4 regions of the Blautia sp. MB18-30 genome follow, and region 2 is predicted to be linked to each of the others. Evidence: predicted binding sites of a transcription regulator. Region 2 holds the regulator's gene; each other region holds the start of a gene.

Region 1 (7,945 bases), on a different contig from region 2:
TGTAGCAAGAGCAAGAGCATCTGAAAATTCCATTCCCTCCTGGGACATCTTGGTAAGGATAAAGTTCGTAGTTCCGTTTACGATTCCCATAACTTCCGTTACATGGTTGGCCTCAAGACTGTTCTTCAACGGGCTGATGATCGGGATTCCTCCGGCAACTGCTGCCTCAAACAGAAAATCCTTCTGCGCTGCCCTGGCAGTTTCCAGGATCTCTTTTCCGTGGACTGCGATCAGATCCTTGTTTGCAGTTACAACGTTCTTGCCGGCTTTCAGTGCTGCAAGGATATAAGTACGTGCCGGCTCGATCCCGCCGATCAGCTCGATCACAATATCAATGGAAGGATCTCCCTCAATATCTGCCCAGTCTGTTGTAAGAACAGAAGGATCGTCTACCTTCCCGGACGCTTTCTCAAGGTTACGCACCAGGATCTTTGTGATCTTTACCTGGCATCCAAGCTTGGCTGTCATTTCCTGCTCCTGGCTTTTGATCACTTTATATACACCGGTTCCTACTGTTCCGAGACCAAGAAGGGCCGCATTTACGACTTTTTCGTTCATTTTCTGATGTCCCCTTTCCGTTTTTTCCAATTTTTATCAGAGTAACTCCTATGTTATGGCAGAAAACGCTTTTTGTCAAGTTCCGGCAGAGGAAGCAATTCCAGCCAGCTGCCAAAAAGTCCGGTGATCAGTTCCTGCACCATAGCTTTTGACTGTGGTTCCAGTTTATCCAGCTGGCGCACCATGGCAGCCAGACTTTTCAGACCACCTTCCTGGATTTGGGAAATGGTATCTGCTCCGGTTGCTTCCAACACAGAAAAGAGTTCCCCGATGAGATGCTCTCTCTGCTTTTTATCCATATGGTCGATCCATTTATGAAGACTTCGATTTGACGCCGCAGCTCTTCTTGTCAAACTTTCTTTCTCTATAAAGGATGACCCCATTACCTCCCAGGTAAAAGCATCATGCTGCAGGATTCCCTTCTGTGTACTGGCTACGATCCGCGGATCTTTCTGATGGCTGAGCAGCATACCGATCACAGATGCCTCGGGAATGATACGGGTGACTTTTGGCAAAACGCTTTCCACTCTTCCGGGACTGAAAAATCCTTCTGGAAAACCCGGGCCATCATTATCATAGACAGAAAGAAGCTTTTCCTGCAGGATGTCACTGCACTGCATCGCTGCATACATAGCCAGATTTCCTCCTTTGGAATGACCGCCGATCCGCAGCATGGACTGTATATAAGTTCCATGCGTTTCCAGATATTCCAACGCTTTTCTGTGCGAAGGAACAACTCCGTTGCTTAAGTTAAAATCCTCCTTCCATCCCACAATGGTATCATCGGTTCCACGAAATGAAATATATGTGGTTCCATCATCCAGTCCTATAGTCACTGCCGCAAACTGCTGAGCCTGACTGGAAATGATTTCATTGACAAAGCCCCCTACTGTACATTTCCGGAATCTCTCCGCACAGGCCATTTTTTCAAGGAGCACCGGTGTATTCTGCAGAAATGCACTTTCTGCTTTCAGATCCTTCTTCATTTCCTGTCTGGAAAAAGCCGCAAAGAGTTCTTCTACAGAAAGAGTATTTCCGTTTTTTACTTCTGCCATCTCATCCAGATCAAGATAGGAAAAACACGCCAGTATCAGATTGTCAACTTCATTAAAGGGTGACTGCTCAAAGGTAAGATCTCCTCTCCAGTCAAGATAATCCAGAATATTCCCCATAAAATCCTCCGCAAATGATCATATAAGCGTCTTACGCACAGCTGCAGGCTTTCTTTCTATTATAATACGTAACGGCTGCATCACAGCACAGCCATCTGATGCGTTTCTGCCGTTATCAGATAACCGTTTTCTGAAACGACATACCCTGCCAGATATTTATTGTTATCATACCATAAATCCTGATCATTTGCTCCTTTCATCCATTTTTTTTCTGAGATAAAGGATGTAATGAATGCAGCCGCAGGTAAAAGCCGGAAACAGTATCGACAGGCCTGCTGCTGACATCATATAGATCACTGCCCCTTTTCCGTCATCCGGTGTTCCTGCCACAAAGCAGTAGAACATGGTAGCTGAAAAATACAGTGTGATCACCACTGAAATTAAGATTTTAAAAAACTTCCTCATTGCTTCTCCTTTCTGTAGTGTCGATATAAGGACACTGTTGTGATTCCAATTTTACCTTCATAATAAGATTAATTCAAGGATGAATCGGACAGGATATATATATGATAAAATATGACAGATTTTGGGTCACGATGAAGGAGCGTGGAATCACTCAGTATGATCTTTATGAACATTACCAGATCACCCGTTCACTTCTGGACAGACTTCGAAAAAATAAAAATGTTGAAATTTATACCATAGACAGGCTGTGTTCCATTCTCCACTGCAAGATCGAGGACATTGTGGAACACGTTCCCGAGCCTGACGAAAGGAACGAACATACAGAAAAAGCTTCAGAGAAAAACAATCCTTACTCTGAAGATAAGAAAAACTCTCTCTGACTGTGATCAGATGCAGCTTTTTTGTTGGCTGTGCTATCCGTGTCAGGGAGAGTTTTTCTGGTTTTTTTTTTTAAAGATATAAAAAAAGGGGCCGAAGCCCCTTTTTAAGTGAATCTTATTTGTAGTTTACGATCTTTCCGAAATCTGGTTTCAGGGAAGCGCCGCCTACAAGACCGCCATCGATGTCAGCCTGAGCGAATAAGTCAGGAGCTGTTGCAGCGTTTACAGATCCGCCGTACTGGATACGGATCTCTGCTGCTGTAGCATCATCATAGATCTCAGCGATGCATTTACGGATATCAGCGCAAACTTCCTGAGCCTGCTCTGTTGTAGCTGTCTTACCTGTTCCGATAGCCCAGATCGGCTCGTAAGCGATAACTGCTGTCTTAGCCTGATCAGCTGTAACACCCTGGAATCCAACCTTAACCTGCTGACGGATGAAGTCCATTGTTACGCCCTGCTCTCTCTGAGTAAGTGTCTCACCACAGCACATGATCGGTGTGATGCCATGCTCGAAAGCTTTGAGCATTTTTTTGTTAACGTCCTCGTTTGTCTCACCGAAGTACTCTCTTCTCTCGGAGTGTCCAAGTACAACGTACTTAACGCCTGCATCTACGAGCATAGCCGGAGCGATCTCACCTGTGTAAGCGCCTTTCTCCTCGAAGTACATGTTCTCAGCACCAACCTGGATGTTAGAACCTTTAGCTGCCTCAACAACAGGGATGATGTCGATAGCCGGTACGCAGAATACTACGTCAACTTCATCGTTAACAACAAGCGGTTTTAAAGTCTCAACAAGCTTTACAGCCTCGCTTGGTGTCATGTTCATTTTCCAGTTTCCAGCAATAATTTTCTTTCTTGCCATTGTTTTTATCTCCTTTTTTGTGTTCTTGGAACACTTTATTTTTTATCAGTCTTTATCGTTAGCTGCTGCTACGCCCGGAAGCTCTTTGCCCTCAAGGAACTCAAGAGAAGCACCGCCACCTGTGGAGATGTGTGTCATCTTGTCGCCATATCCAAGGATATTTACAGCTGCTGCGGAATCACCACCACCGATGATGGTTGTTGCATCTGTCTCAGCAAGAGCTTTGGCAACTGCTTCTGTACCATGAGCGAAGTTCGGCATCTCGAAGCATCCCATCGGTCCGTTCCATACAACAGTCTTGGCATCTTTTACAGCGTCTGCAAAAAGCTTCTCAGTCTCCGGTCCGATATCCATTCCTTCCCATCCGTCCGGAATCTCACCACGTTTTACAACCTGGATATTGCAGTCATTGGAGAAGTTATCACCGATTCTGTTATCTACAGGAAGAAGAAGCTTCACGCCCTTCTCCTCTGCTTTCTTCATCATGTCAAGAGCATACTGAAGGTAATCATCCTCGCAGAGGGATGTTCCGATATGTCCGCCCATAGCCTTGGAGAATGTATAGGACATACCACCACCGATGATCAGTGTATCTACCTTGTCAAGAAGGTTGTTGATTACAGAGATCTTGCTGGAAACCTTAGCACCGCCAAGAATTGCTACGAATGGTCTCTCCGGATTGTTTACAGCGTTTCCAAGGAAATCGATCTCTTTCTGCATCAGATATCCTACAACTGCTGTTTTTACATATTTGGTAACACCTACGTTAGAGCAGTGAGCTCTGTGAGCAGTTCCGAATGCATCATTTACAAATACATCACAGAGGGAAGCAAGATCTTCGCTGAACTTGTCTTCGTTCTTTGTCTCTTCTGCACGATAACGTGTGTTCTCAAGAAGAACTACATCGCCATCTTTCATCTCTGCTACAGCAGCTTTTGCGTTCGGTCCTACTACCTCAGGATCTGCTGCAAATTTTACTTCCTGGCCAAGAAGCTCAGAAAGACGAACTGCTACAGGTGCAAGAGAAAGCTCCGGTTTCGGCTCTCCCTTCGGTTTTCCAAGGTGGGAGCAAAGGATAACCTTTCCGCCGTCTGCGATCAGTTTCTTGATTGTAGGAAGAGCAGCTACAAGACGGTTCTCATCTGTGATCTTTCCATCCTGAAGCGGAACATTGAAGTCGCATCTTACAAGTACTTTCTGTCCTTTTACATTGATATCGTCAACACTTTTTTTGTTCAGCATCTCTATATCTCCTTAACTTTTATTTCTGCAAAAGCAGATGAATAAGGGCGAGCGGTATTGTTGTCCGCTCTGTTAACAGTCATTCCTCAGACATTTTTTTGTTTGGTCTTTTGGAAAAAAAGGGCCCGGTCCTCTTCAGACCGGACCCTTTCTGAGTCTATTCTTCTACACCCGTTCGCAGAAAATTAAGCGTTCAGAAGTTTTCCGAAGTGCTTGATTGTACGAACCATCTGGCTTGTGTAGGAGTTCTCGTTGTCATACCAGGAAACTACCTGAACCTCTGTTGTGCCATTCTCAAGTGGAAGTACCATTGTCTGAGTAGCATCGAAGAGGGAACCAAATCTCATACCAACGATATCGCTGGATACGATCTCATCCTCGTTGTATCCGAAGGACTCATTGGAAGCTGCTTTCATAGCTGCGTTGATCTGCTCTTTAGTAACGTTTCCTTCAACTACTGCTGTAAGGATTGTTGTAGAACCTGTTGGGGTAGGTACACGCTGTGCAGAACCGATAAGTTTGCCGTTAAGCTCTGGGATAACAAGTCCGATAGCTTTAGCAGCACCTGTGCTGTTCGGAACGATGTTAACTGCAGCTGCACGGGATCTTCTCAGATCGCCTTTTCTCTGCGGTCCGTCAAGTGTCATCTGATCGCCTGTGTAAGCGTGGATTGTGCACATGATACCGGATTTGATCGGTGCAAGATCGTTAAGAGCCTTAGCCATTGGTGCAAGGCAGTTTGTTGTACAGGAAGCTGCGGAGATGATCTTGTCCTCGTTTGTAAGACCCTGATGGTTTACGTTGTAAACGATTGTCTTAAGGTCGTTTCCAGCCGGAGCGGAAATAACTACGTGCTTAGCACCTGCATCGATATGAGCCTGAGCTTTGTCTTTGGATGTGTAGAAACCTGTGCACTCAAGAACTACGTCTACACCGATCTCTCCCCATGGAAGCTCTGCAGCGTTAGCCTTAGCATAGATTTTGATCTCTTTTCCGTCTACTGTGATGGAATCCTCGCCTGCTGTTACTTTATCAGCAAGAGCATATCTTCCCTGTGTAGAATCATATTTTAATAAGTGAGCAAGCATCTTAGGAGATGTAAGATCGTTGATTGCTACGATCTCAAATCCTTCTGCTCCAAACATCTGACGGAATGCAAGACGACCGATACGTCCAAAACCATTAATTGCAACTTTTACTGCCATGATAAATTCCTCCTATGAATTGAATGGTGATTTAAATCGTTCCTTTGTTAAAGAAACATCAACCTGTTTCATATTGTACCTAATTCCAAACAAAAATTCAAGAGCTATTTATAAAAAAGAACATTAAAATAAATATTAAGAAAATTTCTGAAAAATGTGCTATAATTCTCTGATAGAAAGTTCTGTCCTGCTGATTCCCAAAACGGATATCTATATTCCCGCTGGGAGTTTGACTTTCCCGGATTCATAGCAGGCAGATACGATCATTGTCACAGAATATAAAGGCTTGAATATGGAGGTACAAAATGGACCAGAAAATTTTATGGGACTGCCATATGCACTCCTCTTTTTCCGCAGATTCCGATACACCGATGGAAGAAATGATCCAGACTGCCGCAGACCAGGGTCTCACGGGAATCTGTTTTACTGAACATTTTGATCCGGATTATCCCGATACTCCGGAAAATCTTGATTTTTCCCTGAACATCCCTGCATACCGCCAGAAACTTGAGAGTCTTGCGGATGCTTTTAAAGACCAGATCCAGGTTAACTTCGGGATCGAGCTTGGACTTCAGCCTCAGCTTGCAGAATCTTTTTCCGATCTTCTGAAAGAAGTTCCCTTTGATTTCGTTATTGGTTCCTCCCATGTGGTGCACGGATACGATCCTTATTATCCTTCTTATTTTGAGGGCCGTAAGGAATCCGCATGCTACATGGAATATTTTGAATCCATCCTGGAAAATATCGCTGCTTTTGACGAGATGGATGTGTACGGACATATCGACTATGTAGTACGTTATGGTCCAAATCAGAACCGTCAGTATTCTTACGGACGATATAAGGAGATCCTGGACGAGATCCTGCGGACATTGATCCGCAAAAATGTGGGAATCGAGCTGAACACAGGCGGTTATCACTACGGGCTTGGTGAACCGAATCCCTGTGTCAATATTATCCGACGTTACCGTGAGCTTGGCGGTGAGATCATCACCATCGGTGCAGATGCCCATACTCCGGATAAGATCGGCTATGCTTTTGACAAGGCGGCTGATGTTCTCCGTGAATGTGGTTTTTCCTATTATGCTGTATTTAAAAACCGCCGTCCTGTTTTTCATAAGCTGTAGCTCTGTTTCTCTCTCCGGTGAGAGAGTTTACATTTTTATACCGAAAATATCATTTTATCTAAGGAGGAACTCTATATGTCAACAAAAAGACTCCAGAAAAAGAAAGCTGCCATGCAGGCAAAAAAAGAAAAGCAGCTGAAAAAAAATACCTCTGCTGCCGGCACCAGTTCCAATGCTGCCAAATCTGTTGAAAATGCTAAAGCCGAAGTGAAAAAACTTGAAACCGTAAAGAAGGAAACGCTTAAAGTCGAAACTTCCAAAACTGAACCGATCAAAGTCGAGACTTCCAAGACCGAGCCGATCAAAGTCGAGACTTCCAAGACCGAGCCGATCAAGGTCGAGACTTCCAAGACTGAGCCGATCAAGGTCGAGACTTCCAAGACCGAACCGATCAAGGTCGAGACTTCCAAGACTGAGCCGATCAAGGTTGAGACTTCCAAGACTGAGCCGATCAAAGTCGAGACTTCCAAGACCGAGCCGATCAAGGTTGAGACCTCAAAGACTGAACCGGCGAAAGTTACTACTTCCAAGATTGAGCCTCTGAAAGTCGAAACTTCCAAGGAGGACACAGCTTACGATGCCCTCTACGAGAAACGTCTGAAATACTACTACAATGATCTGAAATGGCTTTACTGCGAACTGTTCCGCGATCACCCGGAAGTTACCGGCACATTCTCAAGCCTCACAAAAAAGATGAAAGAAATCTACCGTGAGCGTCCTCTTTCCATGAAGGAAGCCGACCAGAACTGCGCTGCAGATCCTGACTGGTTCCGTAAGACTACTTTCACCGGAATGGCTGTAAATCCTGCTGACTTCGCAGATACTCTTTCCGGTCTATCTAATAAACTGGACTATATCAGCGAATGTAATGCAGACACTCTGTACCTGACAGATCTTTTCCAGGCAACCTCCAATTGCTCCCTTCGCATTATCCCGGAGATCGGAACCTCCGAAGATCTGTACACACTTGCAGCTAACTGTAGGAAAGCAGGTA
Region 2 (7,945 bases):
ATCCATGCAGACCCGTCCGAGGATCGGAGCTTTTTTGCCCCGGATCAGGACCCAGCCCTTATTGGAAAGCTGTCTCGGATAGCCATCTGCATAACCTACGGGGATCGTTGCCATTCTGGTAAAGCGTTCTGTAACAAACGTTCCTCCATAGCTTACCGCTGTTCCACGTTCCACATTTTTCACATAGGATACATGACTTTTCAGCTCCATTGCAGGTGTCAGCTTCACAATATCACGTTCTACCTCCTCTGACGGATAAATACCGTAAATGGTGATGCCGGCACGAACGACATTGAGATTTGCTTCCGGAACACGGATGATACCTGCACTGTTGGAGCAGTGACGTACCGGAATATGAACGCCTCTTTTTTCCAGAAGCTCTGCAAAACGGAGATAACGGTCCAGCTGCACCAGTGCAGGAGAACGGTCGGTCTCATCCGCCCTGGCAAAATGGGTAAACATTCCCTCGATCACCAGATTCGGGATTTTTGAGATTTTTTCGATCTTTACCGCATTTTCCGGAATATCCGCATATCCGATCCTTGTCATTCCCGTATCCAGAGCCAGATGAATATGTACATTTTTTCCAATGCGTGCACCTGCTTTTGCATATTCTGCCGCTGTATTAAGATCCGATATGGTGATCCGGATATCATTGGCTGCAAGTTCCTCATAATATTCCTCAAATACAAGGCCAAGGATCAGGACAGGCTTGGTGATCCCTGCATGCCGAAGCTCCAGTGCCTCCTCTGCAGTAGCTGTTGCAAATCCCCAGATATAATCATAGTCCTGGATCAGACGGGCAATAGCTCTAGCACCATGGCCATAACCGTCTGCCTTGATCACAGCGATGATCTTTGTCCCTTCTTTGACATTTTTATGCATTTCCTCAAAATTGTGGGCAATGGCATCCAGTGATACCAGTGCTTTTACTCTCTCGTATTTTTTCATAATCCCGACTCCTCTTCACCTATAGCTAATGCCTTGGGCAGATATTCTATGATATCTCCTGCCAGCATACTGCGCTTTCCTTTTTCAGCGGCTGCAAGATCGCCGCAAAGTCCGTGAAGATAAACACCTAACGCGGCCTTTAAAACCATGGGAGGCTGTTCCTCCGTTTTCAGATACATACATAACACTGCTGCCAGAATCCCGGAAAGCACATCTCCGCTTCCTGCAGTTGCCATTCCGGAATTACCGGAAAGATTCAGATACATCTGGCCTTTTTCATCTGCGATCAACGTACATGCATCCTTCAATACGCACACAGAGCCTGTTTCCGCAGCACATTTCAGCGCAGTATCTGCGATCTCATGCTGGATCTCCTGGATCGTTCTGCCACTGAGCCGGCTCATTTCTCCGATATGCGGTGTCAGGACTACATGCTCTCCCAGATACTGATACCACTGTGGATGTGCAGCCAGAAGGTTCAGGCCGTCCGCATCCAGGATCAGCGGCTTTTTCTCCCGGGCAGCCGCCGTGAGAAACCACTGTTCTCTCTCACGGCTGGCCACTGATGTTCCAAGTCCCGGTCCGATCACGATCACATCACACCAGGATAGAAGCTGTTCATTGGATTCCTGATCAAAGCGGCTGCAGACCATAGCCTCCGGAAGGAGTATCTGCAGTGGGATCCTGTTGGCTTCCACAGTCTGGATCTTCACCATTCCCGCACCGGCACGAAGTGCTGCACTGGCGCTTAAATAAGCGGCTCCGCACATTCCCTCACTTCCGGTCACAAAGAGCACTTTTCCGAAGGTACCCTTGTTTCCGCCGGGATCACGTTCCGGAAACAGCTTCAGATCTTTATTTTCCAGACAGGCGGCAGATGCAGTCACAGCTTCCTGCTCATAGATCCCGATATCGGCGGTAACGATCCTTCCTGCATACAGTCTTCCCGGATAAAAGCAAAGACCTCTTTTCCGGTAGGCAAATGTGACAGTCAGATCGGCGCTGAAGGCAATTCCCATTTCCAGGCCAGTATCTCCGTTCACTCCTGACGGGATGTCAACTGCGATCTTTTTGGCCCTCGCACTGTTCATCTCATGGATGATATCAGCATAATGCCCCTCGATCGGACGCGTCAGGCCTACCCCAAACACGGCATCTACTATAGTAGTATATTCACTCCACTGCGGGTTATTCACCTCCGGGACACGATAACCGGAAGCGATCTTATACTGAAGAGCTGTCTCTCTGGTCATTTTATCTTTGTTTCCGACCATATAAAACTCTACCCGGATCCCCTTCAGATGGAACAATCTGGCAACTGCGATACCGTCACCACCATTGTTTCCGCTTCCGCAGACTACCAGGATCCTTTCGTCCTTCTGGAGATACTTTTCTGTTTCCTCTACCACCTTCAGTGCCGCCCGCTCCATCAGAACCTCGGAGGGAACTCCGATCTCACGGATCGTTGTGGAGTCCAGATCCTTCATTTCTTTGCAGGTAACAAGCTTCTTCATTCTGTCTTCTGCCTCCCCTCTGTCATAGAGAAAGCTGCCGTTTCCGGCAGCTTAACAATTCTTACTTATCCACATGTTCCTGCCTGTATTTGCTGAGATTATAAGACAGTGTCATCAGACTCTCGGAAAGATGAACGTTCTCTACGATCACATCATCCGGTGTCTCAAGATCGAGATGTGCAAAATTCCAGATTGCCTTGATCCCGTTCTCTACCAGGATATCTGCCATTTCCTTGGCTTTATTCTTAGGAAGTGTCAGGATCGCGATCTCCACGTTATTCTCTCTCAGGAAAAACGGAAGCTCACTGAGCATCTGGATCTCAAGTCCACGGACTGCGATGCCCTCAAGCACAGGATTTACGTCAAAGATACCAACCAGCCTGAACCCGCGCTTCTCAAAATCCACATAATTGGCAAGTGCCTGTCCCAGATTACCGGCACCCAGGATGATCATCGGATGAACGGTATCCAGTCCCAGGATCTTACCGATCTCTGTATAAAGATAGTGTACATTATAGCCATACCCCTGCTGCCCAAAACCGCCAAAATTATTAAGATCCTGACGGATCTGAGAAGCTGTGGTATGCATCTTCTTACTTAATTCATTGGAAGAAATACGTTCTACATTATCTTCCATCAGCTCTCCTAAGTAGCGGTAATAGCGTGGCAGACGCTTAATCACCGCTTTCGAGATTTGTTTTGTCTCCACGATAGTTTTCCTCCTTACCTTACACTAGGTTAATTATAACGAATTGACATTTTCCTGTCAATTAAAGTTGTCTATTCTGTACAAATTTCTTTATATTTTTTCTAATAATTGATTTTTTCTTTGAAATCCCGGCAGTTTCCGTTATAATAGGTGGAGGATTTTTCCCTGTTCAGACATAAACAGGGGTGATTCTTTATACAGGAGGACAGTTTTTATGATTTTATCATGTCAGAATATATGCAAGGCCTTTGGCGAAAAAGTAATTTTAAATGATGCATCCTTTCACATTGAAGACCGTGAAAAGGCTGCTCTGATCGGATGCAACGGTGCAGGAAAGACCACACTGCTGCGGATCATCATGCAGGAGCTTTCTGCTGATTCCGGTACCGTGGTGCTTGCCCGGGATAAAAATATCGGCTATCTTGCCCAGTACCAGGATATCCACGGACATCATACCATCTACGAGGAGCTTCTTACCACCAAGCAGCACATCATCGATATGGAACGCCGTATCCGCAATATGGAACAGGAAATGAACACGGTGACCGGTGATGAGCTGAACCGTCTGATGGAAACCTATACCCGCCTGACCCATCAGTTTGAGCTGGAGAACGGATACGCTTACAAAAGTGAGCTGACCGGTGTCTTAAAGGGTCTCGGCTTCACAGAGGAAGATTATGACAAGCAGATTGAAACTCTTTCCGGCGGTCAGAAAACACGCGTGGCGCTGGGCAAGATGCTTCTTTCCAAGCCGGATATCCTGCTTCTGGATGAGCCAACCAATCACCTGGATATGGAAAGCATCTCCTGGCTGGAAACTTATCTTCTGAATTATCCGGGAGCTGTTTTTATCGTCTCCCATGACCGTTATTTTCTGGATAAGGTGGTCACCAAGGTCATTGAGATCGAAGCCGGACAGACCCGCGTATACAGCGGCAACTACTCTGCCTATGCTCTCAAGAAGGCTCAGCTTCGTGACGCACAGTACAAGGCATACTTAAATCAGCAGCGGGATATCAAGCATCAGGAAGCCGTTATCGCCAAGCTGAAATCCTTTAACCGTGAAAAATCCATCAAGCGTGCGGAAAGCCGTGAAAAAATGCTGGACCGTGTACAGAGGATCGAAAAGCCTCTTGAGCTCCAGGACCGGATGCGTATCTCGCTGGAACCACGGGTGTTAAGCGGAAACGATGTGCTCCACGTGGAAGCGCTTTCCAAGGCCTTTCCGGGACAGACCCTGTTCTCCGATATCTCCTTTGATATCAAACGCGGCGAGCGTGTGGCACTGATCGGAAACAACGGAACCGGAAAGACCACCATGCTAAAGATCATCAACGGTCTTATTGAGGCAGATGCCGGCAAATTTTCCCTTGGTTCCAAGGTGCAGATCGGTTATTACGATCAGGAACATCATGTTCTGCATATGGACAAGACAATTTTTCAGGAGATCTCCGATACTTATCCGACTCTCACAGAGACCGAGATCCGAAATATGCTTGCCGCATTTCTCTTTACCGGAGATGATGTTTTCAAGGAGATCTCCGCACTTTCCGGTGGAGAAAGAGGCCGTGTTTCCCTTGCAAAGCTGATGCTTTCCGAAGCCAACTTCCTGATCCTTGACGAGCCTACCAACCATCTGGATATTGCCTCCAAGGAGATCCTGGAGGAAGCACTGGTCAGCTACACCGGTACAGTCCTTTATGTATCCCATGACCGTTACTTTATCAATCAGACTGCGACCAGGATCATGGAGCTGACAAACCAGGCAGTGGTAAATTACATCGGTGATTATGATTACTATCTGGAAAAGAAGGAGGAGCTGACCAGTACCTATGCACCGGGAAGCACTTCTCCGGAGGCACCTACCGAAGAAAAATCGATTTCCGAGAACAAGCTTTCCTGGCAGCAGATGAAGGAAGAACAGGCAAAGAAACGAAAACGGGAAGCCGAGCTGAAAAAAGTCGAAGCCCGTATCGAAGAGCTGGAAACAAGAGACAGCGAGATCGACGAAACCATGGTCCTTCCGGATGTCTGCACCAATGTAGCGGAATGTACAAAGCTGAGCCGCGAAAAAGCAGCCATCGCTGAAGAACTGGAAGAGCTTTATGAAAAATGGGAAGAGCTGGCCTGACGGTCAGCTCTTTTTTATCCCCTTATGTTTTTATGGAAGCAGCATACCGAGATGCTGTTCAAAGCATACACCATCGTTACGGTCTGTTCCTTCCTCCACCGCATCCCGGATCGATGCCGAGATAAAATCCACGGCCAGCTCTGCACAGGTTTTCATGGAATATCTTTTTACCAGCCCTGCACTGAGCACGGATGCAAAAAGATCTCCTGTCCCGGAATAGCTTCCGCCGGATTTCTCTGCAAATACCCAGGAGCTGTTTCCGTTTTCCAGGACAAGATTTCCCATTTTCAGAGGCTGCCCCTCCTCCCTGTGATCCACTCCGGTGATCACAACGGCAGGAAGTGAAAATTTCCGGGCAAGTCCGCACCCGATCTCCCGGATCTCTTCCATCCGCCGGGCCTCTGATGCCTTTTGCAGTTCCTTCCAGATCTCCTCCATTTTTTCTTTTCCGTAGAGAAGAAGGAGGGCTTCCGTAAGGTTCGGTGTGATCACATAGGAACGACGTGTCAGTTCGCAGAACCGGCTGCGGAGTTCTTCTGTATAGATCGGATAAACCGCGCCGTCATCCCCCATCACTGGATCTGTAAGGATCAGAGTATCCTTCCCTGCAAACGCATCCATAAATTTCAGGATCCTGTCTGCCTGCTTATCGTCAGAAAGAAATCCTGTATAGATCCCATCCGGGAAAAATCCTCTTTTTTTCCACTGCTCCATATATGGTTCCATATGCTCTGTGAAATCCTCACAGAAATAACTTTCATAACCGGTCTGGTTGCTTAAAACAGCGGTGGGAAGTGGACACGCCTGGACTCCCATCACCGAGATCACCGGGATCGCTGCTGTCAGTGAACATTTCCCCAGCCCGGAAAGATCATTGATCACTGCTATTTTTTTCATGGTAATTCTCCAGTCTTGAGTTTTTTTCTGTAATATTATAGAATGAACTGTCAGGTTTACGCAATCATTTTTGGAAGGAAATCATCATACTTATGTTAAATATATCTGCAGAACACAAAAAAGAACACCTTTATCTGGAGGTTTACCACTATTATCGGAAGCTGATCCTGGAAGGCCGTCTCCTTCCCGGAAGCAAAATGCCCTCCCTCCGCAAATGCGCCCAGGAGCTGAAGCTGAGCCGTACCACCATCGAAAATGCCTATCTTCTGCTGGCAGCAGACGGCTATATCATCGCCAGGGCACAGAGCGGCTATTATGTCACCGGCATTGCTTCCAAGCAGCATCTGCTTACCCCCGAAAAACAGGATAAGGATATCACGCCCTGCCTTTATGATTTTGCCTCTTCCGGTGTTGACCGGGAAAGCTTCCGTTTTGATCTGTGGCAGCGTTACATCAAAAGCGCCCTCCGCCAGGGCGACCGTATGCTTTCTTATGGCGAACCCCAGGGTGAAAGCGATTTCCGGGAGGTTCTCGCAGACTATATCCGGGAACGCAGAAATGTGATCTGCTCCCCGGATGACATTGTAGTAGGGGCCGGTCTCCAGCCCCTTCTCCAGATCCTCTGCCCTCTGATCCATGAACGGAAAACCGTTTCGTTCCCCACACCGTCCTTCACCACATGCAGCACCATCTTTCAGGATTACGGCTTTGATGTCCATTACCGGGACAAAAGCTGCGATGTGATCTATGTTTCTCCTGCTCACATGACGAAATGGGGCGAGATCATGCCGGTAAAACGACGCCTGGAGCTGATCCGTCATGCGGAGATCGATGACCATCTGATCATTGAGGATGATTTCGAAAACGAATTTGTTTATTTCCAGAAACCGACGCCTTCACTTTTCGGTCTTGCAGGTGGTGAAAACGTTGTCTATATCGGTTCCTTTTCCAGGCTGCTGCTGCCCTCCATCCGTGTCAGCTTCATGGTATTGCCACGCTCTCTCCGGGAAAAATATACAAAAAAAGCAGCCTTTTATAATCAGACTGCTTCCAAGGCAGAACAGATCGCACTCTGCCAGTTTATCCGCGACGGGCATCTGGCTTCCCAGACAAGAAAGCTCCGCCGCCTTTATTCCCAGAAGCTGAAGGCTCTTTCCCAGGCTGTCCGGGAAACCTTCGGCCAGGACTGCCAGATCCAAACAGGAGCCGCAGGAACCAGCCTTGCCCTTACTCTCCCCTGTTCTCTCACAGGCAGTGAACTGACAGACAGAGCCCGGAACCATGGTCTGGGACTGGAGGTTCTCAGAGAAAACGGAGCCGAGGTCACCTTGGTCCTCTCCTGCTCCTCCATTCCATCCAAGGATTTTCTGCCTGCCTGTCAGCTTCTGAAGGAGGTTACCGGCTCCTAATCTCTCCGGTTATCGATCATGTAGAGCAGGGCATTTACAATGCACGCAGCGATGTTGCTTCCACCCTTGCGTCCTTTTGCCACAATATAAGGCACATCTGCGTGCATGATCAGCTCCTTGGACTGCACAACATTCACAAAGCCTACCGGCACACCGATGATCAGCTCAGGAGAAAGCTTTCCGTTCTCAATAAGCTCATAAAGACGTACCAGTGCGGTAGGTGCGTTCCCAATGGCAAAGATCAGCTTTTTATCCATCTCTGCGGCCTTGTCCATGCTGGCTGTGGCTCTGGTAGTCCCGTTCTTTTTTGCAAGGGCAGCCACATCCTCATCGG
Region 3 (7,945 bases), on a different contig from region 2:
TTTTTCCGCAAAGTGTCTCTGACAGAGTATCTATACTTACAAATGCGTGGGGATCATGATACATCTCGGAAGGCTCCGGGCAGAAGATCAGGTCTGCTCCCAGGCTTTCGCAGAGTTTGCTGTCACGCTCAAAGTCTCTCGGGTAGGCTTCCAGGTCCTCGGTAGGACCGAACTGTGTAGGATTGACGAAATCGGATACCACTACGATATCATTCTGCTCTCTGCATTTTTTGATCAGGCTTGCGTGTCCCTCATGGAGAAATCCCATGGTTGGCACAAGGCCTACTGTTTTTCCTTCTTTTTTCCACGCTTTGATCTGTTTTCTTGTTTCTTCTACTGTTTTTGTTACCTGCATTGTGCTCTCCTCTTTTCCGGTTCTAGAACCGGTTTTCTTAATAGATTCGAGATAGCCTCTTTTCTGAATTCACCTTCGTCTTATTATCTTCCTGATCTGCGTCAGGCCATATCCTTCAGCAGTCCGTGTTTCTCATAATTGGTCACTCTGCTGATCCTGTTCTCTTCATCTACAAATACAACTGCAGGCTTGTGAGTACGGGCTTCTTCCTGCTCGTACTGTGCGTAAGCCATAATGATGATCTTGTCACCGGTGCTTACACATCTTGCTGCTGCTCCGTTCAGGCAGATCATACCGCTTCCGCGTTCTCCACAAATGGTGTATGTCTCGAAACGGCTGCCGTTGTTCACATCTACGATCTGGACCTTCTCATATTCCAGTATCCCGGCAGCTTCCAGCAGTTCCTCATCCACAGTGATACTTCCTACATAATCCAGTTCCGCCTGGACAACGGTTGCTCTGTGGATCTTTCCTTTTAACATCTCTATTGTCATCTTATATAAGTCCTTTCCTGCAGGGAATAACTTTCAAGTGGATAAAAACATCCGCTTCCGTATTTAATAAAAAAGCGTCTCGGGGTACACTTCGACCCTGAAACGCTTCTGATTGATTCCCTGTATATTGAGTCCTGTTTTTTATACACGAAAAGCATGCTCTTCAACAGTTGCTCAAAATTCCCATAACTGTTGTAACGCCTTCGTTATCATCGATACAGGCTCGTATCTTTTATAATTTTCATATATCCGTCCGTTCCCGATCCCGGGTTCCGGCTGGCTATTTTTATATAAGATTCCAGTGATTTCAGCCAGAGTATAGTTTTGAGTCCAAATACTATCTCTGTGGGGTATTATTGCACCCCGACACTGGTTTGTCAATAATTTTCATATTCTCTATTATCGTGAATGGCAGTAATAATCCCAAAACCAGTTACTTTCACCAAAAAACCCTCCCACACAGCAATTTCTCTGCCATGTGAAAGGGCTTTAGCTTTCTTCCTTTATGCACATTATTTATGGATATGCACATCCAGCTGATTATAAGGAATCTCAATTCCATAATAATCAAAATCTTCCTTGATCCTCTGGTTCAATCTCCATCTGGCTGCCCAGTAGCGGTCGGTATCTACCCAGACACGAAAGCCCATGATCACAGAGCTTTCTGCCAGCTCGTCTACGAATACCACCATCTCTTCGTCTTCTCTTGTATCCGGATCCTCGGTGAGGATATCTTCCAGGATATCCTTGGCCTTCTGGATATCTGCATTGTAAGAGATCCCCACTTTGATCTCCAGCCTTCGCTGATCCCTTGCTGTTACGTTGGTGATGGTCACATTGGAAAGAGTACCGTTCGGGATCACGATGTGCTTGTTATCAATGGATAACAGCGTTGTATAACAGATCTCGACCTTGGCTACCGTTCCCTCGCTTCCGTCCTGTCCGTTAACGATGATGTAATCCCCTACCTGGAAAGGCTTGAACAGAAGAAGCATCATACCTCCTGCCAGGTTGGCAAGTCCGCCCTGGAGGGCAAGACCCATAGTAACACCTGCAGTTCCGAGAAGTGCTGCCAGAGATGATTCCTTTACTCCAAAGCTTATGGATATGTTAAAGATCAGGAGTATGTAAAGTACGATCTTGACCAGTGAGGACATAAACTGTGCCACTCCTGTATCCAGCCTGGATTTTGTCAGTGATTTCCTCACAAACTTTACGATCCATTTAATTACCGTGCTTCCTACCCAGAAAGCAACAATAGCCAGAACAACCTTGATTCCGAATTTCGTGATGTCCGGCAGATAATTTTCAAACATCTGCCTGTACTGGCTTACCTGATTTCCGACCTCCTGCACGGTCTGTACAGTACTATCCAAATATAATCCCTCCTGTCTGATCGATCATTCGATATACATATGCGGATCAATCTATGAGCTTCAAAGCTTATTTCTGATATAAGCATTTCCTATAATCCGCATCTGGTAATATAATAATACAGCAGTGGTTTTTCCCTGTAAACCTGATTTCTCCGGTTCTATAAAGTATAGGGTATAAACCACTGCTGTATTTCTGTTATAGCTTTATTGTATATCGGTCCGGTAATCCGCCGCAGAATGCTGCAGAATATACTTGCCTGCTTCTCTTTACTCAGTTTTTCTCTTTATTTACTGATCCCCTTCATGGAAAGGCTGATCCGTTTTTTCTTCATATCAACCCCAAGAACACGGACATCCACGATATCTCCCACACTGACTGCTTCCAGCGGATGTTTGATGAATTTCTCGCTCATCTCGGAAATATGGACCAGGCCATCCTGATGCACACCGATATCCACAAAAGCACCGAAGTCAATAACATTGCGGACAGTTCCCTTGAGGACCATGCCTTCTTTCAGGTCCTTCATATCCAGGACATCGGTACGGAGGATCGGTTTCGGCATCTCGTCACGTGGATCTCTGGCAGGTTTTTCCAGTTCCTTTACGATATCACGTAAGGTTGGCTCTCCAATCTCCAGCTCCTTTGCCAGTTTTCCGTAATCGCGGATCTGCCCGGAAATACCGGTAAGCTTACGCTCTGCCACATCTTCCGGTGTGTAGCCCAGCTTTTCCAGGAGTTTTTTTGCTGCGTCATAGCTTTCCGGATGGACACTGGTTGCGTCCAGAGGATTTTTGCCTCCTGTGATCCGTGTGAAACCTGCACACTGCTCAAAGGCTTTCGGACCAAGCTTGGCAACCTTAAGAAGCTCTCTTCTTGTCTGGAAACGGCCGTTTTCCTCACGGTAGGCTACAATATTCTTTGCGATGGCCTTGCTGATTCCGGAAATATACTCCAGAAGGGATGCAGACGCAGTATTCAGATCCACTCCGACCTTGTTTACACAATCTTCCACAACGCCGTTAAGGGCTTCTCCCAGCTTTTTCTGGTTCATATCATGCTGATACTGACCGACACCGATGGATTTCGGATCAATCTTTACAAGCTCTGCAAGCGGATCCTGTACACGTCTTGCGATGGATGCGGCGCTTCTCTGTCCAACATCGAAATTCGGGAATTCTTCCGTAGCAAGCTTGCTTGCGGAATATACAGAAGCACCTGCCTCGTTGGTGATAACATACTGGACCTTTTCAGGGATTTCCTTAAGAAGCTCCACGATGATCTGCTCGGATTCTCTGGATGCCGTTCCGTTTCCTACAGAGATCAGTGTCACATGATATTTGCTGATAAGCTTTTTCAGGGTTTCCTTTGCGGCACGAATCTTGGTCTCATTGGTTGGTGCTGTGGGATAAATAACTGTGGTATCCAGAACCTTTCCGGTAGGATCTACCACTGCCAGCTTGCATCCGGTACGGAAGGCAGGGTCCCAGCCAAGAACTACCTGTCCTGCAATTGGAGGCTGCATGAGAAGCTGCTCCAGATTTTTGCCAAAGACATGGATGGCACCGTCCTCTGCTGCCTCTGTAAGGGCGCTTCGGATTTCACGCTCAATAGCCGGTCCGATGAGACGTTTATAGCTGTCCTCAATGGCTTCTTTCAGAACAGGTGTAGTGTATAGATTATCGCGGACGATCACCTGTTTTTCAAGATAACGGATGATTTCTTCCTCAGGTGCAAGGATCTTCACAGTAAGGAATTTCTCTTTCTCACCACGGTTCAGAGCAAGGACACGATGACCTGCAAGCTTTTTCACCGGCTCCTCAAAGTCATAATACATCTCGTATACAGACTGCTCCTTCTCATCTCTTGCGGTAGAACATATAGTTCCCTTATCCATTGTTCTCTTACGGATACTGATACGATAATCTGCTTCATCAGAAATGTGTTCTGCAATGATATCTCTGGCACCGCTGATGGCCTCTTCCACAGTTTTGACTTCTTTTTCCTCAGAAAGAAATGCTTTTGCCTCTTCTTCAAGAGGTTTCTTCGTCATCTGGAGAAGGATGATGTCGGCCAGAGGTCCCAGACCTTTTTCCCTGGCGATGATGGCACGTGTACGGCGCTTCGGGCGGTACGGACGGTAAAGATCCTCTACCACAACGAGTGTCTGCGCTGCCTCGATCTGTTTCTTCAGCTCCGGAGTCAGCTTGCCCTGCTCCTCGATGCTGCCCAGAACCTGAGCCTTTTTATCCTCAAGATTTCTTAAATAAGTAAGTCTCTCATTAAGATTACGAAGCTGTTCATCGTTCAGTGTACCGGTTGCTTCCTTACGGTATCTGGAAATAAAAGGAATGGTGCAGCCTTCATCGATCAGCTTAACCGCTGCCTCGACCTGCCATTTCTCAACGTTCAATTCTCTGGTAATTACCTGAATAATATCCATTTTTATCTTTCTCCCGTTGTTTCAAATTTGCCTGAGGCTGCTTTTTCCTCTTTACACAGCTTCTGACATTTATCAAAGATCAATCTGTGCGATCACGTCCTTCAGAGCATTGGCGCTCGCATGAAGCTTCTCTGTCTCCTCCTCGGTCAGCGGAACACGAACGATACGTTTTACACCTTCCGGTCCGATAGAAGCCATGGTACTAAGACATACGTCTTCAACACCGTACTCTCCGTGAAGCATGGTTGATACACTGACTATTGTATCAGATGCTGCAAGAAGAAGCGAGCAAAGTCTGCAAACAGATACGGCTACCGCATAAAATGTAGCACCCTTCTTGGCGATCACAGTTGATCCTGAAGTATGAACATACTCCAGAACCTCTTCTCTGTCAAGTGGCTGCAGATCTTTCTGATCCTCATGAACGATCTTGTCAAACTCATCAAGGGTCGCACCTGCAACAAAGGCTCTGGACCACGGTACAAAGGAAGTATCTCCATGCTCTCCGAATACATAGGCGTGGATGTTTTTCTCAGATACACCGTAGTGCTGAGAAAGTCTGCAGCGGAGACGGGCCGTATCCAGGGCGGTTCCGGAACCAAGGATCTGATTTTCCGGCAGTCCGGAAAGCTTTGCAAATGCATAAGTCATAATATCACATGGATTACTTACGATAATATAAAGCGCTTTGGGAGCCACCTTTACGATCTCCGGAGTAATACTCTTCATAATGTTGACGTTGGTCTGTGTCAGCTCGATGCGAGTCTGTCCCGGTTTTCTGGCAATACCGGAAGTGATGATCACAATGTCAGAATCTACAGCATCCGGGTAATCTCCTGCCACGATGGAGATCGGCTCACGGAAACTGGTTCCCTGCTCAATATCCATAACCTCACCTTCAGCCTTATCTTTGTTAATATCGATCAGAACAATCTCTGATGCAATACTCCTCTGTGATAAGGTATAAGCGATAGTTGCTCCTACACTTCCTGCTCCGATGATCGTAATTTTACTGCTCATATTTGTTCTCCTTTCAGCGTTGTTTGTCATTTTAATAACAACTTTAATTACACACATTCAAACATAACATAAAACATTGCCCTGTGCAATAAAAATTTTATTGTATTTCTCAGGTTAATTCCCGCTAATTTGTATTTCAAATTATTTAAACCGATTATATTTTCTGATATTTTCCATATTATTCTGTATACATTCCTGTTATTTTTTTATCGATTTATAGAAGCAATTTCAGAAACCTAGCAAAAAACCTCTGAACTTCAAAAAAAATCAAGAAGTCCAGAGGTTTCTTTCACCTCTTATTATTGGCTTAGATTCAGATGTTTATAGCTGCTCCAACGTTCACCCGGTTAATTCTTTGCCTGGGCAAGGGCTTTTTGTGCAGCGTCCAGGATCCCTTCGGAAGAATATGTGGCTCCGCTGACAGTATCGATTCCATCCGCCGACTGGTTTGCCATGATCTGAGAATAGATCGTGCTCCATGCAGGATCAAAAAATTCCGGTGTATCCTGATTTGTCTGCTCAATGGATACGATCTGGCCTCCTGAGATCGTAATTGTCAGATATGTTTTTCCTCCATATCCAAAAGCCGAGCCTGTATACGTTCCATCTCTGTACATTCCCACCGGTTCCGGTGCTTCCGTTGGCTCCGGTGTTGCATCCGGCTCATCTGTCCCTGGTGTTGGAGTTACATTGGGTTTTTCAGGAACCGGCGTCACATCCGGGTCGTCCGGCTCCGGCGTCGGGGTTGCTGCCGGCGTCTCTGTTGGCTTCGGTGTGGCTGTTGGTTTCGGCGTTGCCGTAGGTTTCGGTGTGGCTGTTGGCTTTGGTGTCGGTTTCTTTGTCGGAGTTGGTGTCGGTTTCTTTCCATACTCCGGATTGATCGCTTCTTTAAGAGCTTTTTTTACAGCGTTGAGAATTCCGTTGGAGGAATAGGTTGCTCCGCTGACTGCATCAATATCATCCACAGAATCTGTACCGATGATCTGTTCTTCCAGCACGCTCCATGCTTTTTCAAAAAACTGCTTTGTGTCCGTATTTTCCTGTTTCAGAGCTTTGATCACTCCATCCTTGATGGTCACAATTACTTTCACGTCTCCATTGAAGCCCTTTGCCGAAGCTGTATATTTACCATCCAGATATTTTTTCGGACTGTCCGGATCTTCCGGTTCCTTTGTAGGAGATGGTTTTTTGGATGGTTTTTTTGTAGGTGACGGAGCTGATGTCGGAGTTGGTAAAGCAGTTGCTGCAGGTGTAGGGGTGACCTGCTGGCTGTTTCCATCTGCCGCTGCCTGGGAGAGGGCATTCTGAACTGCCTGGATGATTCCGTTGGAGGAATAGGTTGCTCCACTTACTGCATCTACATTCGGTGTATTTCCGGCGATCATCCTGCTGATCACACCCTGAGCTGACGCAAAATACGACGCAGTTTCTCCAGATGCCTCCAGAATATCTATGGCCGCAATCTTTCCACCGCTGATTGTTACTCTCACGCGGATCGTCCCGCCAAATCCGGTTCCGCTTCCTTCATACGTACCGTCCTTATATCCATCTGCCGGAACGCTTGCTACCGGTGTCTGCGTGGTTCCCTGTCCTGCGGCGCCGGCATTGCTTTTTGCAGATTCGGAAACCGTTCTTGTACCTGAGCTTTTTTTCGCTGCTGTTTTTTTTGAACTTTTTTTCGATGAGCTTTTCTTTTTTGTTGTACTGTTTTTCTCAGCTGTGCTGTCAGAAACAGTATTTTCTTTTTCATACCCGAAATATTTTTCCAGCTCTGAAGCGGACATTACGGTCGTCTCTGCCTGCCCGACTGCTTCTGTCTCTCCATCAGAGCCCTTCGCCTTTATGCCTGAAAACACAAGCGCCGCAATCACAGCAGCTGCAGGGACCAGCTTGGTCCAGGGTATCTTCGGAGTATTTTTTTCCTCCTGCTTTTTATCTTTCAGATCTTTTTCCATGCTTCCTTACTCTCTCCTCTTTTCTTGCGGCCTCTGTCAGACATTGCTCTTCAGAAATCAGCAGACCTCTGCCGCAGACATTGCTCTATGTCTGCGGCAGAGGCTTCTGGATATCTGTGCTCACATTCGGTTCAACAGTGAAATTATTTAACTGTTACCACAAATTTCTTTGTAATTCCGTTGCATTTCACTGTGATCGTTGCTTTACCTTTTTTGATTCCCTTTACAACACCCTTGCTGTTTACAGCTACAACTTTTTTATTGCTGCTTGTATATGTAACCTTGCCTGCAGGTGTTGCTTTGG
Region 4 (7,945 bases), on a different contig from region 2:
TGGACTTTCCAGATATACTGATTCTCTGCTTACATCACGCACATGAGTAAGTCTGGTCATCTTTTCCCGAATCTCATTTAACAGAGCCGCCTTTACCTCATGTTCCGGAGAAAGCATCTCCACCCATCTGGGAACAAAAAGCTCTATCTCACTGACCGGGAATTCATAAAGGATCTTCTCCAGGATTCTGGTCACATCCTCTTTTCGAAGCTGTTCACAGTTGACTGCCAGAACGGATACTCCAAATTTCTCTTCCAGATGTTTTACAGTTTTTCCGGTTTCCTCACTGTAGGGAGTCTGGGAGTTTACCAGGATCAGAAAGGGTTTTCCCTGGACTTTCAGTTCTTTTATGGTCTGTTCCTCTGCCGGAATAAAATTTTCTCTGGGAATCTCCCCAAAACTTCCGTCTGTTGTGACTACAATCCCAATGGTGGAATGCTGGCTGATCACTTTTTCCGTTCCAATGCGGGCTGCATCATGGAACGGGATTGCTTTTTCCTGCCAGGGAGTTTTGACCATCCGCTCCCTGCCTTCTTCCACATTTCCGGATGCATCCTTTACCAGAAAGCCTACACAGTCAATGAGTTTTACCCGGATTTTCTGGTTTTCCCCTATGGATACTTCCACTGCTTCTTTTGGAATAAATTTGGGTTCTACGGTGGTGATCATTTTTCCGGCACCGCTTAATGGCAGTTCATCCTGAAGTTCTGCTCTTTTTCCCTCGCTGATCGATGGCAGTGCTATCAGCTCCATAAATCTCCGGATGAATGTGGATTTTCCTGTACGGACCGGTCCCACAACCCCTATGTAGATATCCCCGCCCGTCCGCGCCTGGATATCACGGTAAACCTGAAAGTTTTCCATATAAAAAAGCCTCCCTGCATATACTGGCCTGTAAGCTCCGGAAACCATCTGCAAAAGATAATTCCCGCATATCACAGTATATGCCCGGAAGGCTTCTTATATGCTGCTGTTCATCAGGAACAGCAGCCCTTTGTATTCCTCACATCAGTCTTTGATATAGAACTCATTATGAAGCAGATGATGCTCCTTGCCCTTGAGAAGTCCCTCATAAAGCTCCAGAACCAGCGGGTTCTCATCGGATTTCTTGATGATCATGGTATTGTCTGCATTGTACAGACCTCTTGCTCTGGCTGCCTTGGTCCTGTCACCGGATCTGGTCGGCTGACCACCACCCATGATACATCCACGGCGGCATGCCATAACCTCGATCAGATGATAGTTTGCCTCGCCGTTCTTTACACGTTCCATAACGGTTCTTGCATTTGCAAGGCCACTGGCTACGCATACATTGATATCCATTCCCTTGTACGGTACGGTAAATTCCTTGATTCCCTCTTCACCACGAACACCGCACTCTGCAATCTCATGCATGGCTTCCTTGCTGTGATCCGGGCTCAGTCTTCGAAGAACTGCCTCGGTAACACCACCGGTAACACCGAAGATAACGCCACCGCCGGAACCAAATCCAAACGGCATATCGCATGCTTCCGGATCCAGTGTTGCAAAATCAAGACCAAAGTTATCGATCATGCGGAGAAGCTCTGTGGTTGTGATAACGATATCGGTATCCTGCTCGCCATCGGTAAAGCTGTTGGGGCGGATTGCCTCTGCCTTCTTGGCTGTACATGGCATAATGGAAACCATAACGGTCTTCTTGCCTGCTGCATGCTCCGGATCACGGAAGTATTCCTTGATAACCGCAGACATCATTCCCTGTGGGGAACGGCAGGTAGAAATGTTCGGAACATATTCCTTATACTGATCTGTGATGAACTTCACCCATGCAGGACAGCAGGAGGTCAGAAGCGGAAGGTTCTCACCCTTCTCTACTCTGTTTAAGAACTCCTTGGTCTCTTCCATAATAGTAAGATCGGCACTGAATGTGGTATCGTATACTTCATCAAAGCCCATTCTGTGGAGTGCGTTGACGATCTTGCCCATAACGCTCCTGCCCTTTGTGAGGCCGTAGTGATCACCAACTGCTACACGGACTGCCGGCGCGATCTGGGCAACCACACGGGTATCCTTGTCCGCAAGTGCATCCCAAACCTCATCCATATGTGTACGAATGGAGATGGCTCCTGTCGGACAGTAAACACGGCACTGACCACAGTTTACACACTGTGTCTCAGCAATCTTTTTATTGAATGCAGGCATAACCATGGCCTCTGTTCCACGGAATGCGAATCCAAGAGCTCCGATTCCCTGAAGTTCCTCGCAGGCACGTACACAGTTGCCGCAGAGGATACATTTGTTCGGATCACGGATGATGGACGGTGAACTGTCATCGATCTCGTGCTGTTCTCTTGTATTTTCAAAACGGATATCCCGCACGCCAAGGCGATGTGCCAGCTCCTGCAGGATACATTCGCCGCTCTTTACACAGGTTGTACAGTCACGGCAATGTGCTGCAAGAAGCAGCTCCACGATCAGTTTACGATATTTCTTAATACGACCGGAGTTGGTATAGATAACCATTCCGTCTCTCGGCTGCTCGGAACAGGAGGCAAATGTTTTGCCTCTGTCATCCTCAACTGTACAGAGACGACAGGCACCAAAGGTGGAAACCTCTGAATGATAGCACAGTGTGGGGATATTGATACCGGCATTCCTGATGACTGTCAGGACATTTTTTTCGTCGGTAAATTCTACTTTTCTTCCGTCAATTGTCATTGTACCCATAAGATATCCTCCCTTCTATGCTTCCACATAAACCGCATCAAAGTTACAGTTATCCTTACAGGAACCGCATTTGATACATACGTCGTTGTTGATTACATGTGGATGCTTGATCTTTCCTGAAATCGCACCTGCCGGACAGTTCTTCGCACACTTGCCACAGCCGATACAGAACTCAGGATTGATATGGAATTGACGGAGCGCCGTGCAGACCTTCGCGCGGCATTTCTTATCTACGATATGCTCTACATATTCGTCACGGAAACGCTTCAGAGTACTGATGACCGGAAGCGGCGCACTCTTACCAAGACCGCACAGAGCCATACTCTGAACCATGTTTGCAAGTTCTTCCAGCTCATCCAGATCGGAAAGCTCACCTTTACCTGCAACGATCTTCTCCAGGATCTCAAGCATACGTTTGGTACCCTCACGGCAAGGAACACATTTACCGCAGCTCTCACGCTGTGTAAAGCTCATGAAGAAACGTGCAACCTCTACCATACAGGTATTCTCATCCATAACAACAAGTCCGCCGGAGCCCATGATGGCATCCAGTTTTTTAACAGAATCAAAATCAAGAGGATGATCGATCTGATCATCGATCAGACATCCGCCGGAAGGACCGCCGATCTGTACACCCTTAAATGCAGCACCACTCTTAAGGCCACCACCGATATCATAAATGATATGACGGAGGCTTGTTCCCATTGGAACCTCGATAAGACCGGTGTTCTCAATGGAACCGGTAAGTGAGAAGGTCTTGGTTCCAGGGCTTCCCTCTGTACCGATGGTGTGGAACCAGTCAGCACCCTGAAGGATGATCTTCGGTACGTTGGCATAAGTCTCTACGTTATTAAGAACCGTAGGTTTGCCCCACAGACCCTGCTCAACAGTTCTCGGAGGTTTTACTCGAGGCATGCCTCTGTTACCCTCGATGGATGCAGTCAGGGCAGAACCTTCACCACATACGAACGCTCCGGCACCACGGTTGATATGTAAGTGAAAATTAATACCGGAACCAAGGATATTATCACCAAGAAGGCCATAAGACTCTGCCTGCTCAATGGCCATTCGAAGTCTCTGTACAGAAAGAGGATACTCGGCACGTACATAAATGTAACCGTCTTCTGCGCCTACTGCATAAGCGGCGATCACCATACCCTCGATCATCTTATACGGATCACCTTCCATTACGGAACCATCCATGAAAGCTCCCGGGTCACCCTCATCACCATTACATACTACATAGCGTACTTTCTCCGGCTGGCGTGCTACCTGTGACCATTTCTTGCCAGCAGGGAAACCTGCACCACCACGGCCACGGAGACCGGATTTTGTGATCTCATCAATAACGCCCTGCGGGGTCATCTCAAAGAAAGCCTTCGCCATAGCGGAAAATCCACCTACGGAAATATATTCATCAATAGACTCTGCATCGATCTTACCACAGTTCTCAAGAACGATCCTTGTCTGCTGGTTCAGGAACGGAATATCGCTTGGATGTGGACAGGCCTCATCATTATGACGATAGAACAGACGGTCAACCGGCAGTCCGCAGATCACGGTTTTCTCTACGATCTCGCGGCAGTCATCTACCTGAACATGAACATACTGATAATCATATGGCTCAATTCTCATAAGAGGTCCAAGTTCACATAATCCCTGGCATCCGGTCTTAACGATACCTACATGAGGAACATCCTTCTGCATCTCAACCGCAACACCCTCGATACCTTCACAGAGTCTTGACATTTCTTCGTAAATCTTCTGAGCACCGGAAGCGATACATCCGGTACCGGAACAGACGAGAACACGGCAGGTATAGCCATCAAGATTCTTCTTAACCTCAGCCTGTTTGTTTTTCAGATCTTCCATACTGGTTATACTCATACGCTCTCACCTCTCAATTCATTTAAAAGCTCAACAGCCTTCTCAGGAGTCATTTTCGGGTGAACTTCATCATTTACAGTCAGTGTCGGTGCCAGTCCACATGCACCCAGACAGGAAACAGTCTCAACTGTAAAAAGCATATCATCCGTTGTATGTTTCTTATGGGTCAGTCCAAGCTCTTTCAGCATGGCTTCCTTAACAGGCATGGACTTACGTACATGACAGGCAGTACCATCACATACCTTAATAATGTACTTGCCTTTCGGTTCAAAGGAAAAATTCTCATAGAAAGTGGCTACGCTGTACGCCTTCGCTTCTTTTACACCAATCTGTTCCGCAACATAAGTAAGAAGCTCTCCCGGGAGATAACGATACTCAGCCTGGATATCCTGCATGATCGGAATCAGTGATGCAGCTTTCCGACCGTAGTGCTCGATGATCTCATCCGTTTTCTTGTAATACGTCTGGTCTAACATTCGGTTCCCTCCTTGTTTCTCATAGATTTTCCACTTGATCAGCCTGCTCCCATTACAGGTTGATACTCTAACACTTTGTCAGTGCCGCGCGTTTATGCAAACCATTATTTTGCACTATTTTTGTGCTTTTAATTATAACTTATATCGTCATTTTCCACAAGTGCTTTTTTCGGTTTTTTCAGAATATATTGAAAAGTTTACAATGGCTTACTGGTTTTGTGTCTATTTTCTCCAAAAAATGTTCAATTTTTAACAGTTATGATAATAAAGGAACAAATTTACTTTATGTTCCCGGTAAAAAACATTCCTGTTATTGATTTTATTTCTCATTTACTTTAATATGAAAGAAAAGTGCGTGGAAAACATTTTATTAATCTTATTTTGAAAAGGAGAAACTCTATGCGAAATCTCGACACACCAGTTAAACAGATCCGAAGAAAGATTTTTACAGAAATTGCGAAGATCGGATTTGAATCCACGGACGAATCCCTGATCCACGATATTGAATCCATTCCCTACAACATCGTAGAAGAACGTGCGAAATACCGTGAAAGTATCTACCGCGAAAGAGCTGTTGCAAGCGAACGTGTCCGCCTGGCCATGGGCCTTTCTCTCCGTCCGGAGAACCGCTCTGTCCATCTGACTGACGGCGTAAAAGCCAGCAACATTGATGAGAAATATTACGAGCCACCTCTTATGCAGGTGATCCCATCCGCATGTTCCGCATGCGAATCCAACAAATATGAAGTCAGCAACATGTGCCGTGGCTGTGTTGCCCATCCCTGTATGCTCACCTGCCCCAAAGGCGCCATCTCCATGGTAGACGGCAAATCCTTTATCGACCAGGATAAATGCATCCACTGCGGAAGATGCAAAGCAGTCTGTCCTTACGATGCCATCGCCCATAAAGAACGTCCATGTGAACGCGCCTGCGGTGTAAAAGCCATCGAAAGTGATGAACAGGGAAGAGCTTCCATCAACCAGGACAAATGCGTATCCTGTGGTATGTGTATGGTCAGCTGCCCATTCGGAGCCATCTCCGATAAATCCCAGATCTTCCAGCTCTCCCACGCCCTCCGTGAAGGAACTGAGATCATTGCAGAAGTTGCACCTGCTTATATCAATCAGTTCGGCGAAGACGTCACCCCAGGCAAATTCCGCTCCGCCCTTAAACAGCTGGGCTTCTCAAACATTTACGAGGTAGCACTGGGCGCAGACATCGGCTGCATCTCTGAGGCACACCACTACGCCAAAGAAGTAGCCACCGGCAACCTCCCGTTCCTCCTCACTTCCTGCTGCCCGTCCTGGTCCGTCATGGCAAAGAAATACTTCCCGGCTATGATCGACAACATCTCCCAGGAGCTGACCCCGATGGTGGCAACTGCCCGCATTGTAAAAAAAGAACACCCCAGCGCAAAAGTAGTCTTCATCGGACCATGCGCCTCCAAAAAACTGGAAGCCATGCGACATTCCGTAAGAAGTGATGTAGACTTCGTGATCACCTTCGAGGAACTCTGGGGCCTGTTCGACGCCAAAAGCATCACCCCATCCACCTGCGAAGAGCTCCCGGAAGAAACCCAGGCCGCAACCGCAGCAGGACGAGGCTACGCCATTGCAGGCGGCGTAGCCGGAGCCATCGAAAACTGTCTGAAGGAATACTATCCCGATGTACCAGTCCACATCGAACACGCAGAAAGCCTTGCCGAATGCAAAAAAGTCCTCACTCTGGCAAAAGCCGGCAAGATCAAAAACTGCATGATCGAAGGAATGGCCTGCCCCGGAGGCTGCATCGGAGGCGCCGGAACCAACGCCGGCTTCGCAAAAACCTCCAAAGCCCTCAAAAAATACGTAGACAGCTCAGAACCAAAACTCCCCTCACAGGAACTGGAAAACCTGGAGTTGAACTAACTACCTCAAAATATTCCACTATATAATTCCCCCAATATTTCAATTTGATTGAATAAAAAACGGAGATGCAACCTAGATCTTTAATCTTCAAGGTTGCATCTCCATTATTTTATCAACCAGGACAGGGCAAAGCCCGCCTCCATCCCTCATCCACATCCTATCGTTTAGCCAGACAACTTACCCCAACCAACGCACAGGCCCGGAAGGGAGTGCGGTTCTGTCTGCGGACGACTCTGCAGGAGGTGTGCTGGATCTTAGGCGGCGGGACTTCTGCGTTATTTTTCAAAAGCCAGCTGTCTGAGCGGCAAAAAGCCGCGAGTTCTGGCTTTTGGAAAATGGTTTTAGCAGAATCCCGGCGCCTTAGATCTAGCCGCCGACGAAGCCCGGCCGCGGACAGAACCGCACTCCCTTCCGGGCCGTCCCATCTGCCACTACCGTCCCGTTCGCCACCACCACTACTTCTCCACCGTCTCCGTACTCTCCGGCCAGGTATACTCCTCCCCCTTCAGCTCCGCCAGAAGACTCCTAAGCTTATATCCATAACTTCTCCCGGCGGCCCAACCACCGCCGTAAGGATTCTCCTGAATCCCAAGCCATTCCACATAAGGTGCACTCTCCCGAGTCACATACTGAAAACGGTTATCCACACAAGCCTGGTTCAGCTCCTCCGAAGAAGCATAAGCCTTCAGATGCTGCACCTGCGCCCGGATCCCCGTCCTTACATCAGGAAAAGAATTACCGGCAACACCACCACCGGTAGTTCCCAGCCCCGAAAAATTAAACTGCACCGCACTGGCATCCCCACCAAACTGAAGCCATCCGGTCTCAAGCATGGCCTGCTCAAAAACAACCTCTCCACGGACGCCCTCCGCATCCGCTTCCTCTATCACAATCGTGCAAAACGTATCAATATCCGGTGCACCACCCTCTGTCAGGACATCCGAAGGATACTCCACATTCTGCGCCTC

Evidence for each region. The regulator Rex, encoded in region 2, represses fermentation and respiration genes when NADH is low (regulators of the CRP and FNR family bind a similar motif). The targets are predictions, from matches to a motif close to ATTGTTAANTANTTAACAAT.
Region 1: a site for Rex is predicted at 5,871-5,890, ahead of gap (type I glyceraldehyde-3-phosphate dehydrogenase). Genes of this name have one in related genera too.
Region 3: a site for Rex is predicted at 5,709-5,728, ahead of NCY57_RS10150 (L-lactate dehydrogenase). Genes of this name have one in related genera too.
Region 4: a site for Rex is predicted at 5,307-5,326, ahead of NCY57_RS05425 (4Fe-4S dicluster domain-containing protein). Genes of this name have one in related genera too.

What each region holds. Positions count from the first base shown of each region.
Region 1 is NZ_JAMOYY010000005.1:20,828-28,772, forward strand. It holds gene NCY57_RS03460 (homoserine dehydrogenase) at 1-558, opposite strand, end outside; gene NCY57_RS03465 (Mbeg1-like protein) at 612-1,730, opposite strand; gene NCY57_RS03470 (hypothetical protein) at 1,914-2,135, opposite strand; gene NCY57_RS03475 (helix-turn-helix domain-containing protein) at 2,237-2,515, shown strand; gene tpiA (triose-phosphate isomerase) at 2,631-3,380, opposite strand; gene NCY57_RS03485 (phosphoglycerate kinase) at 3,426-4,622, opposite strand; gene gap (type I glyceraldehyde-3-phosphate dehydrogenase) at 4,808-5,827, opposite strand; gene NCY57_RS03495 (histidinol-phosphatase HisJ family protein) at 6,133-6,951, shown strand; gene NCY57_RS03500 (hypothetical protein) at 7,027-7,945, shown strand, end outside.
Region 2 is NZ_JAMOYY010000020.1:40,095-48,039, forward strand. It holds gene alr (alanine racemase) at 1-951, opposite strand, end outside; gene NCY57_RS10620 (NAD(P)H-hydrate dehydratase) at 948-2,465, opposite strand; gene NCY57_RS10625 (redox-sensing transcriptional repressor Rex) at 2,527-3,174, opposite strand; gene NCY57_RS10630 (ABC-F family ATP-binding cassette domain-containing protein) at 3,389-5,305, shown strand; gene NCY57_RS10635 (pyridoxamine kinase) at 5,336-6,202, opposite strand; gene pdxR (MocR-like pyridoxine biosynthesis transcription factor PdxR) at 6,295-7,611, shown strand; gene NCY57_RS10645 (precorrin-8X methylmutase) at 7,608-7,945, opposite strand, start outside.
Region 3 is NZ_JAMOYY010000019.1:6,430-14,374, reverse strand. It holds gene panC (pantoate--beta-alanine ligase) at 1-355, opposite strand, end outside; gene panD (aspartate 1-decarboxylase) at 457-849, opposite strand; gene NCY57_RS10160 (mechanosensitive ion channel family protein) at 1,362-2,225, opposite strand; gene NCY57_RS10155 (Tex family protein) at 2,510-4,666, opposite strand; gene NCY57_RS10150 (L-lactate dehydrogenase) at 4,739-5,686, opposite strand; gene NCY57_RS10145 (FMN-binding protein) at 6,034-7,641, opposite strand; gene NCY57_RS10140 (penicillin-binding Tp47 domain C-containing protein) at 7,785-7,945, opposite strand, start outside.
Region 4 is NZ_JAMOYY010000008.1:32,616-40,560, reverse strand. It holds gene spoIVA (stage IV sporulation protein A) at 1-864, opposite strand, end outside; gene NCY57_RS05440 ([FeFe] hydrogenase, group A) at 1,009-2,706, opposite strand; gene NCY57_RS05435 (NADH-quinone oxidoreductase subunit NuoF) at 2,722-4,593, opposite strand; gene NCY57_RS05430 (complex I 24 kDa subunit family protein) at 4,590-5,069, opposite strand; gene NCY57_RS05425 (4Fe-4S dicluster domain-containing protein) at 5,469-6,977, shown strand; gene NCY57_RS05420 (glucosaminidase domain-containing protein) at 7,433-7,945, opposite strand, start outside.